Hyphomicrobium denitrificans ATCC 51888: one gene and its partner. The main gene of each other region encodes a partner of the protein of the gene in region 2 in a complex. Links are inferred from orthologs where the notes say so. Each region holds a gene or a part of one and is shown on either strand. Other genes may lie near its edges.

Region 1 (5,088 bases), 630 kb from region 2 along the record:
GCAACGCTGACGAAGCCGCGCCGGATCAGATCTTGCGCGCGCGCACGCGACGGCGCCAGTCCGCGCGCTACGAGTGCCAAATCAAGCCGCATATATTTGCCGATTTTTGCATCATTGATTATAGCTGGATTGCTTCCCACTTAGCCGTATCTGAAATTGGAGGGAAACTCATGAGACTCGCATTTGCCAGCGCATTTCTTGCATTGGCATTTCCTATAAGTGCTTTGGCGGATGGCGAACGCACGCCTGCACCCGCGGGCGCCAAGGTGTTTATCATCGAACCGGCCGATGGCGCGACCGTTACCAGTCCCGTCACGGTGAAATTCGGCGCCGAAGGCGTCGAGATCGCACCGGCCGGCACCGACAATCCGAACAGCGGTCATCATCATCTGCTCATCGATTCCGCCATTCCGGATTTGAATTCCGCGATCCCCAAGGACGAGCATCACGTCCATTACGGCAAGGGACAGACGGAAGCGACCGTCGAGCTTAAGCCCGGCAAGCATACGCTGCAGCTTCTGCTCGGCGATAAAAACCACATCCCGACCGATCCGCCGGTCGAGTCGCCGGTCGTCACCATCACGGTGCAGTAATTTCCAGCGAAGCCCGGTTCTGCCGGGCTTCGTCCATGCCTTTTTATGCCTCGAAAAAGAATTGCGTTACGCGCGCTCGCCGACGACGTCTGCGCGTCCGAGCGCGGCGAATACCGTTTTCACGATTCCTGACGCATTCAGACCCGCATCTTCGTACATCACTTCCGGTTTGCCGTGATCGATGAACACGTCGGGCAGAACTTTCGTGCGCACGCGCAGGCCACGGTCGAGCAATCCTTCATCCGACAGGAACTGTAGAACGTAGCTGCCGAAGCCGCCAACGGAACCTTCCTCGACCGTCACCAGCACTTCATGATTGAGCGCGAGGTCGCGGATCAGGCGCGTATCTAAGGGCTTGGCGAAACGCGCGTCGGCGACCGTCGTCGACAGCCCGAACGATTGCAGCTGATCGGCCGCCTTCAGACATTCCGCGAGCCGCGTTCCGAGCGAGAGCAGCGCGACCTTGGAGCCTTCGCGAACGATGCGCCCCTTGCCGATTTCGAGCGCGACGCCCGTTTGCGGCAGATCCACGCCGACGCCCTCGCCGCGCGGATAGCGCAACGCGCTCGGCCGGTCGTCGATCGCAACCTGCGTCGCAACCATGTGAACGAGCTCGGCTTCGTCCGCCGCCGCCATGATGACGAAATCCGGCAGGCAACCGAGATAGGAGATATCGAATGAGCCCGCATGCGTCGCGCCGTCGGCGCCGACAAGCCCGGCGCGATCGAGAGCGAAACGCACCGGCAGCTTTTGGATCGCGACGTCGTGCACGACCTGATCGTAGGCGCGCTGCAGGAACGTCGAATAGATCGTCGCGAACGGCTTGTAGCCTTCGGTCGCCAAGCCCGCCGCGAATGTCACCGCGTGCTGTTCCGCAATGCCGACGTCGAACGTCCGCTCGGGGAATTCCTTGCCGAAATAATCGAGCCCCGTGCCGGACGGCATCGCCGCAGTGATCGCGACGATGCGATCGTCCTTGCGCGCTTCCGCGATCAGGCTGTCGGCGAAAACCTTGGTATAGCTCGGCGCGTTGGGCTTCGGCTTCACCTGCGCGCCGGTGACGACGTTGAATTTGTTGACGCCGTGATACTTGTCGTCGGCAGCTTCAGCCGGCGCGTAGCCTTTGCCTTTCTTCGTCACGACATGAACGAGGATCGGCGCCTGCTCGGCATCGCGGACGTTTTTCAGAACCGGAAGCAGCTGGCTGAAGTCGTGACCGTCGATCGGGCCGACGTAGTAGAAGCCAAGCTCCTCGAACCACGCTCCGCCCTGCCAGATGTGGCGGGTGTATTCTTCGACGCGTGCGGCGCGGCGTTCCCATTGCTTCGGAAGCATCTTGGCCAACTGCTTGGCATAATCGCGAAGGTGCAGATACGTCCCGCTGGATGTGGCGCGTGCGAGATAGGCCGACAGCGCTCCGGTCGGCGGTGCGATCGACATATCGTTGTCATTCAGAATGACGATCAGGCGTTCGTTGCGCGCGCCTGCGTTGTTCATCGCTTCGTAGGCCATGCCTGCGCTCATCGCGCCGTCACCGATCACTGCGATGACGTTGTTCGAACCACCGCTGAGGTCACGCGCCACGGCCATGCCGAGCGCCGCCGAAATCGATGTCGAGGAATGCGCGGCGCCGAATGGATCGTAGGGACTTTCGTCGCGCTTCGTGAAGCCCGACAGCCCACCCGGCTGACGCAGCGTGCGAATGCGATCGCGCCGTCCTGTCAGAATCTTGTGCGGGTACGCCTGATGTCCGACGTCCCAGATCAGACGATCTTCCGGCGTGTTGAAAATCCAATGCAGCGCGACCGTCAGCTCGATGACGCCAAGGCCTGCGCCCAAGTGGCCGCCCGTCACCGAGACGGCGTCGATCATTTCCGCGCGCAATTCGTCCGCCAGCTGCGGAAGCTGATCTTCGGCGAGCCGGCGAAGCTCGTGAGGTGTCCCGATGCGATCGAGTAGCGGTGTCTTGCTCACGGAATTACCCCAACTTAACGGAAAGTCTGCCGATCATCGCAACCTGCGGGAAATAGGCGGATGCTCATGCCGTTCATAGCGCTGATCAGTGCGCTCCCCAACGGGTCGGACGCTCAAGATGAATAGTGCGCGGGCTTGCCGCACTGGTATGTGTACTACATTCTCTGCGCGGGCGAAATTTTTACGTCACAGCTCAAAATGGCGCGCCATTATCCTTGTCGAGCGGGGTCGTTCCCTTCGGCGTTCCGTCGGCTCCCAAAGTCAGTTTTTCGACTTTTGCTTCCGCCGCTTTCAGCAGGCGGTCACAATGATCGCGCAGCGCTTCGCCGCGTTCATAAATCGTGATGCTTTCCTCGAGATCGACATCGCCACGTTCGAGCCGCCCGACGATCGCTTCGAGTTCTTTGAGCGCGCGCTCGAACGTCATCGCCTTGATGTCGTCGAGCGCCTTGGCCGGTACTTTCGGTTCGGTCATGAATTTTGCCCTGCGGCTCTATCGTGTTGGCGTTAGCGTCTTTTACTCAGGAGCCGGCCTGCATCAACGCCGAGACGTGCACTGCGACGGATTGCGCGAGCCCCCTGAGATCATACCCGCCCTCGAGAATCGATACGAGTCGGCCATTTGCATGACGGCGCGCGAGTTCCGCCACCGCCTCGGTCGCCCAGCGAAAATCCTCCTCGACGAGTTCCAGCCCACCGAGCGGGTCGCGCTGATGCGCGTCGAATCCGGCCGAGATCATAATCAGGTCCGGCGCAAAATTATGGAGCGGCGCAAGAATTCGGTCTCGAAACGCTTCCTCGAAATGATAGCGGCCGTCGCCGGCCCTGAGGGGCGCGTTGAAGATATTGCCGGCGCCCGTCTCCTGCAACGCGCCAGTTCCTGGAAATAGCGGCATCTGGTGCGTCGAGCCATAGAACAAATTTTTGTTCGACCAGAATATTTCCTGCGTCCCATTGCCGTGATGGACGTCGAAATCGACGACCGCGACGCGTTCGACTCCGTGCTTCGCACGCGCATAGTGCGCGGCGACTGCGATGTTGTTGAACAGACAAAATCCCATCGCGAGATTGCTCTCGGCGTGGTGCCCCGGGGGGCGCACCTGGCAAAAGGCGTTAGCGGCCGCACCGCTGACGACGTGGTCGACGGCATCGAGCCCGGCGCCGACGGCACGGCGTGCCGCTTCCCAACTGCCGGGCGACACGACCGTGTCGCCATCGATGTGGTGCTGGCCTTCTTTGACGGTTTCGGCGAACCGCTTGAGCCCCTGCACGTAGTCCTGCCGGTGCGCCAGGGCGACGAAGTCCAGATCATCGTCCCGCAACGGCGCTAGCCTGCGATCCAATTTTGCAAAGCTGGCGTCACTCAAAAACTTGTCAATCGCACGCATTCTGTCGGGGCGTTCGGGATGCCCCTCGCCGGTATCATGGTTGAGAAAGGCCGGATGCGTGATGAGAATCGTCGTCATGAAGCCTGCCGTTTCTTGATAGTCTTTTCGCCGTGCAATCAGCTGAGATTCGAGTACGGCGCCACCGTCACGCCGGGTGGCGGTCTGCTGTCGGCCGGAACGAAAAAGTCTGGCACCAATGGCACCGATGGGTCGACGCGATATTTCTCGAAATCGGTGACGCCGCCAACGGAATGAAGGAATGTATCGTCGATGAGAAAATTGCCGGTGAACGACTTCGCCGGTTGCAGAAAAACAAGATGAGCGGCGTCGGCGACGATCTCGGGAGAACGGCTCATGCGCATCATCTTATCGCCGCCGAGAATGTTGCGCACGGCGGCCGTCGCGATTGCAGTGCGCGGCCAGAGGGCGTTGACGGCGATACCGTCGCTTTTCAATTCATCGGCGAGGCCGAGCACGCAAAGGCTCATGCCGTACTTCGCGATCGAATAGGCGACGTGACCCGAGAACCACTGCGCCTTCATGTCGAGCGGCGGCGACAACGTCAGAATGTGCGGGTTTTTCGCCTTTCTGAGATGCGGCAGACATGCTTGCGAAACGAGAAACGTTCCGCGCGTGTTGACGCCGAACATCAGATCGAAACGCTTGATGTCCGTTTTGTCGATCGGCGTCAGGGAAATGGCGCTGGCGTTGTTAACGCAGATATCGATGCCGCCGAACGCTGAAACTGTCTGCTCGACGGCGCGCTGAACCTCGTCTTCGTGGCGAATATCGCAGGCGATCGCCAGCGCCTTGCCGCCGGAGTCCTCGATCTCTTTCGCAGCGGTATGGATCGTGCCTTCGAGCTTGGGGTTGGGATCGGATGTCTTCGCGACGATCGCGATGTTGGCGCCGTCACGCGCCGCGCGTTTCGCGATCGCCAGTCCGATGCCGCGACTCGCGCCCGTGACGAAGAGGGTTTTGCCCTTGAGCGACGCCATTCTTGTTCTCTCTTATTGAAGCGCGATCAAAGGGCATGCTAGCGCGCCGCAAGCTCGGGCGTAAGAGTGCGCTACACAGGTTTGCGGAAATTGGGGGATCGTTTTTCAAGAAACGCGGTAAATGCCTCAAGGGCT
Region 2 (4,001 bases):
CGGCAGAATGACTTCGAGCATCGTGAGCGGATCGAGGATCGCGTTCCGCCGCCCGAACACACCGATCAATCTTTGAAACGGTTGCGCCGTCGCATTGAACAGATCGCGGATGAGACCGAAGCGCTGCCCAAGGATAAGGCGCGTATGATCGCGCAGATCCTTGCCTGAGATGCCCGACGCATAGGCCGCGCCGTAAAGCGCGCCGATGGACGTGCCCGCGATGACGTTCGGGCGGATGCCCAACTCGTCGAACGCTTCGAGCATCGCGATGTGCGCGAGCCCGCGCGCGCCGCCACCGCCGAGCGCCAGGCCGATCCTGGGCGTCCGCGCCAATTGTTTCCCGTGAATCGGCGGCAGATCGGACGTTTCACCGGTCAAGGGCTTCTCCATCCGCTGTCCGTCCTGAGGACATTCGTTGCTAAAGCTTACCCGCGCCTTTGCAGGGCTCGCCAGCCAATGTCGCTGCGATAAAAGCCCCCGGGCCAATCGATCTTCGCAATGGCCGCATAAGCGGCATCACGCGCTTCCGCGACCGTCCGGCCACGGCCCGTGACGTTCAGAACGCGGCCACCGTCCGCAAGGAGGCGATCGCCGTCGCGACGCGTCCCCGCGTGGAAGATCTCCACATCGGGAATGAGCTTGGCGGCTTCAAGACCCTTGATCTCGGTTCCCTTCGTCGGTGTTCCCGGATAGCCGTTCGCCGCCATGACGACCGTCAGCGCCGCGTCCTCGCTCCAGCGCAGGTCAAAATCTTTGAGCACGCCGTCCGCCGTCGCGAGAAGCGCGGCAAGCAGATCGGATTTCAGCCGCATCATCAGCACCTGCGTTTCGGGATCGCCGAAGCGCACGTTGTATTCGATGAGCTTCGGGCCACTCGCCGTGATCATCAGGCCCGCGAACAGGACGCCTTTGAACGGTGTGCCGCGCTTCGCCATCGTCTCGACCGTCGGCACGATGATCTCGCGCATGACGCGGTCGGTGATCTCCGGCGTCATCACCGGAGCTGGCGAATAGGCGCCCATGCCGCCGGTATTCGGACCTGTGTCGCCCTCGCCGACACGCTTGTGATCCTGCGCGGAAACGAGCGGCAGCGCGGTCTCGCCGTCGCACAGCGCGAAGAAGCTCGCTTCTTCGCCGTCGAGAAATTCCTCGATGACGACTTCGCTTCCGGCCGCACCGAACGCGCCGGAAAAGCACGCGTCGATAGCGGCCTCGGCTTCCTCACGCGTCGTCGCGATGATGACGCCCTTGCCTGCCGCGAGCCCATCGGCCTTGACGACGATTGGCACGCTTTGCGCCGCGAGATACGTTTTCGCCGACGCCGCATCGCTGAAGCGTCCATAAGCGGCGGTCGGAATGTTGGCTTCGCGGCAGAGGTCTTTGGTGAAGCCCTTCGAGCCTTCGAGCTGCGCCGCGGCCTTCGTCGGTCCGAAATAACGGATGCCCGCCACGCCGAGCGCATCGCCAAGCCCCGCGACCAGCGGCGCTTCCGGCCCGATCACCACGAGTTCGATGTTATGCTCTCTGCAGAACCCGATGACGGCCGCATGATCCGCCGGATCGAGCCGCACGCATTCGGCGACGTCGGCGATCCCCGCATTGCCGGGTGCGCAATAAAGTTTGTCGAGCAGAGGACTGGCGCTCAAAGCCCACGCAAGCGCATGTTCCCGGCCGCCCGAGCCGATCAGGAGAAGGTTCATCAGGGTGCCCTATTGCATTTCGGGCCTTGGTGTATCATCGAACCGCAAACAGACAAGACGGCAGACAATTGGCTTCAACACCCCCGACCAGCGACGCCCGCCCCGGCGCCAACGCACCGGAATTCTCGGTCTCGGAGCTTTCGGGCGCCATCAAGCGTGCCCTCGAAGACGGATTCGGCTACGTCCGCTTGCGCGGCGAGATCTCGGGCTATCGCGGCCCGCATGCCTCCGGCCATTGCTATTTCGCCCTGAAGGACGACCGCGCCAAAATCGAGGCCGTCATTTGGAAGGGCAGCTTTGGACGCCTGCGCTTCAAGCCCGAGGAGGGCATGGAGGTCGTCGCCCAGGGCAAGATCACGACGTTTCCAGGCTCATCGAAATATCAGATCGTCATCGAACAGCTCGAGCCTGCGGGCGCCGGCGCGCTGATGGCGTTGCTCGAAGAACGCAAGCGCAAGTTCGCCGCCGAAGGCCTGTTCGAGGAAGCACGCAAGAAGCCGCGCCCGTTTCTGCCGAAGGTCGTGGGCATCGTCACCTCGCCGACTGGCGCCGTCATCCGCGACATGCTGCACGGCTTCAATGAACGCTTTCCGACGTGCGTGCTTTTGTGGCCGGTGCGCGTACAAGGCGAAGGCAGCGCGGCGGAAGTCGCGGCAGCCATTCGCGGTTTCAATGCGCTGGAAATTGGCGGCAAGATCCCGCGACCCGACGTGCTGATCGTGGCGCGGGGCGGCGGCAGCCTCGAAGACCTCTGGAGCTTCAATGAGGAAATCGTCGTGCGCGCCGCTGCCGAGAGCCGCATCCCCCTGATCTCCGCCGTCGGCCACGAAACCGACTGGACGCTGATCGATCTCGTCGCCGATGCGCGCGCGCCGACGCCGACGAAAGCCGCCGAATGGGCGGTGCCGAAATACTCCGAGCTGATCGAAGCGCTCGACAAGTTTCAGCTGCGCAAGCGCACCGCTATTCGCCGCGTGCTGGCCGATACGCGAACGCACCTCAAGGCATCCTCGCGCGGCCTGCCCAAGCTGCAGGACTTGATCGCGCTGCCGCGCCAGCGGTTCGATGCCGTCGACCGCCGCCTGTCGCGCGCGTTGCTCGCCAATACCCGTGCGCACGGCACCCGGCTGGCGCGCGTCAGCGGTCGCCTGAGCGCGCAGCCGATCGTTCAGAAGCATTCCAGATGCCGTGAGAGACTTGACGTTTTGGAGCGCCGCGCCGGGCAGGCGCTGATCAATCGCGTGGCGGTCCGTCGCAGGGATCTGGATGGCAAAAGCGCGCTGCTCAAGTCGTTGGGCTATCAAAGCGTATTGTCGCGAGGCTTCGCGCTGGTTCGCGACGAAACAGGCGTAACCGTCCGTCAGGCGAGGTCGGTTTCCCCAGGTGCGGCGCTGTCCGTTCAGTTCTCGGACGGCCGGATCGGCGTTGTCGCAGACGGCGATCCGGCGACCGGCACCGGGGCAGAATCTGCCGCCGGGACAAAGCCGCCGCGTCAAAAGACCCGCACACGCGGAGGGCAGGGCTCTCTTTTTTAATTCGCCTGAAGTAGGTTAAAAAGATTATGCACGCCGGATTGATTGGATGCCGGGCGGAACACAGCCGCTCACCGTAACATTATGAAGTGTCGAAACCGCACATCGGTACAGAATGAACCGTATTGAGAAATTCTTCGGCGTCCGCAACGAGGCGAAGCTCCGTTATCTCGATGGAGAGTTCGAGGTGTTGACCCCCGGCGAGTTCGTGCGCTGCGCGGTGACGGGCCAGCCGATCTCGCTCGCCAATCTGCGTTATTGGAGCGTCGATGCTCAGGAGGCGTACGCGTCGGCTGAGATTTCGGTGAAGCGCTACCTCGAACTCAAGGCGCAGGACGAGACCCGCTCTTAAGTTCGGATCGCCTCGCGGATCTTCTGTCTCAGGATCGCGAGATCGACGTTTTCAATCACGGTTTCGATTTTGAGCACGCGCGAGCGATCGCGAAGTTCCGCGCTTGCGCCGCTCGCACCTGACAACCGCGCCAGATCTTTTTCCGTCGTCACGAGATCGGCGCTCATGCGCCGCGCGGTATCGACGAGTTCGCGCGCCTCGCTGTCGCTGAACGCATAATGATCGCCGAATGCGCGACGCTCGACAATTATCGCACCGAGACTTTCCAGCATCGCGAAAAAACGCTGCGGATTGGCGATGCCCGCATAAGCGACGAGACGCCGTCCACGCAGGCTCGAGGCATCTTCCGACGCTCGTGTTGTGGCGGAGAGAAGCGGAGCCTGCGTAAGCTTTTGCAACGTCTCTCGAACAGCGCCG

The links. The genes of interacting proteins can lie anywhere in the genome.
Region 1: the proteins of xseA (region 2) and HDEN_RS09750 are in contact, whole or in part, in a cryo-EM structure (PDB 8TXR), measured with the Escherichia coli proteins. The link is inferred for Hyphomicrobium denitrificans ATCC 51888 from one-to-one orthologs.

What each region holds. Positions count from the first base shown.
Region 1 is NC_014313.1:2,016,907-2,021,994, forward strand. What follows is about bases 1,402-4,321. They hold HDEN_RS09750 (exodeoxyribonuclease VII small subunit), read right to left. Parts: upstream 3,043-4,321; coding sequence 2,761-3,042; downstream 1,402-2,760. Other genes in these bases: dxs (1-deoxy-D-xylulose-5-phosphate synthase), read right to left, coding at 1,402-2,567; HDEN_RS09755 (histone deacetylase family protein), read right to left, coding at 3,089-4,033; HDEN_RS09760 (SDR family oxidoreductase), read right to left, coding at 4,072-4,321. Also shown: HDEN_RS09735 (TlyA family RNA methyltransferase), read right to left, coding at 1-92; HDEN_RS09740 (DUF4399 domain-containing protein), read left to right, coding at 171-593; more of dxs, read right to left, coding at 660-1,401; more of HDEN_RS09760, read right to left, coding at 4,322-4,953; HDEN_RS09765 (crotonase/enoyl-CoA hydratase family protein), read right to left, coding at 5,025-5,088. UniProt on the Escherichia coli protein: Bidirectionally degrades single-stranded DNA into large acid-insoluble oligonucleotides, which are then degraded further into small acid-soluble oligonucleotides.
Region 2 is NC_014313.1:2,647,790-2,651,790, reverse strand. Bases 1,125-4,001 are described here. They hold xseA (exodeoxyribonuclease VII large subunit), read left to right. Parts: upstream 1,125-1,768; coding sequence 1,769-3,235; downstream 3,236-4,001. Other genes in these bases: lpxK (tetraacyldisaccharide 4'-kinase), read right to left, coding at 3,581-4,001; HDEN_RS12775 (DUF2093 domain-containing protein), read left to right, coding at 3,348-3,584; purD (phosphoribosylamine--glycine ligase), read right to left, coding at 1,125-1,700. Also shown: HDEN_RS12790 (patatin-like phospholipase family protein), read right to left, coding at 1-378; more of purD, read right to left, coding at 426-1,124. UniProt on the Escherichia coli protein: Bidirectionally degrades single-stranded DNA into large acid-insoluble oligonucleotides, which are then degraded further into small acid-soluble oligonucleotides.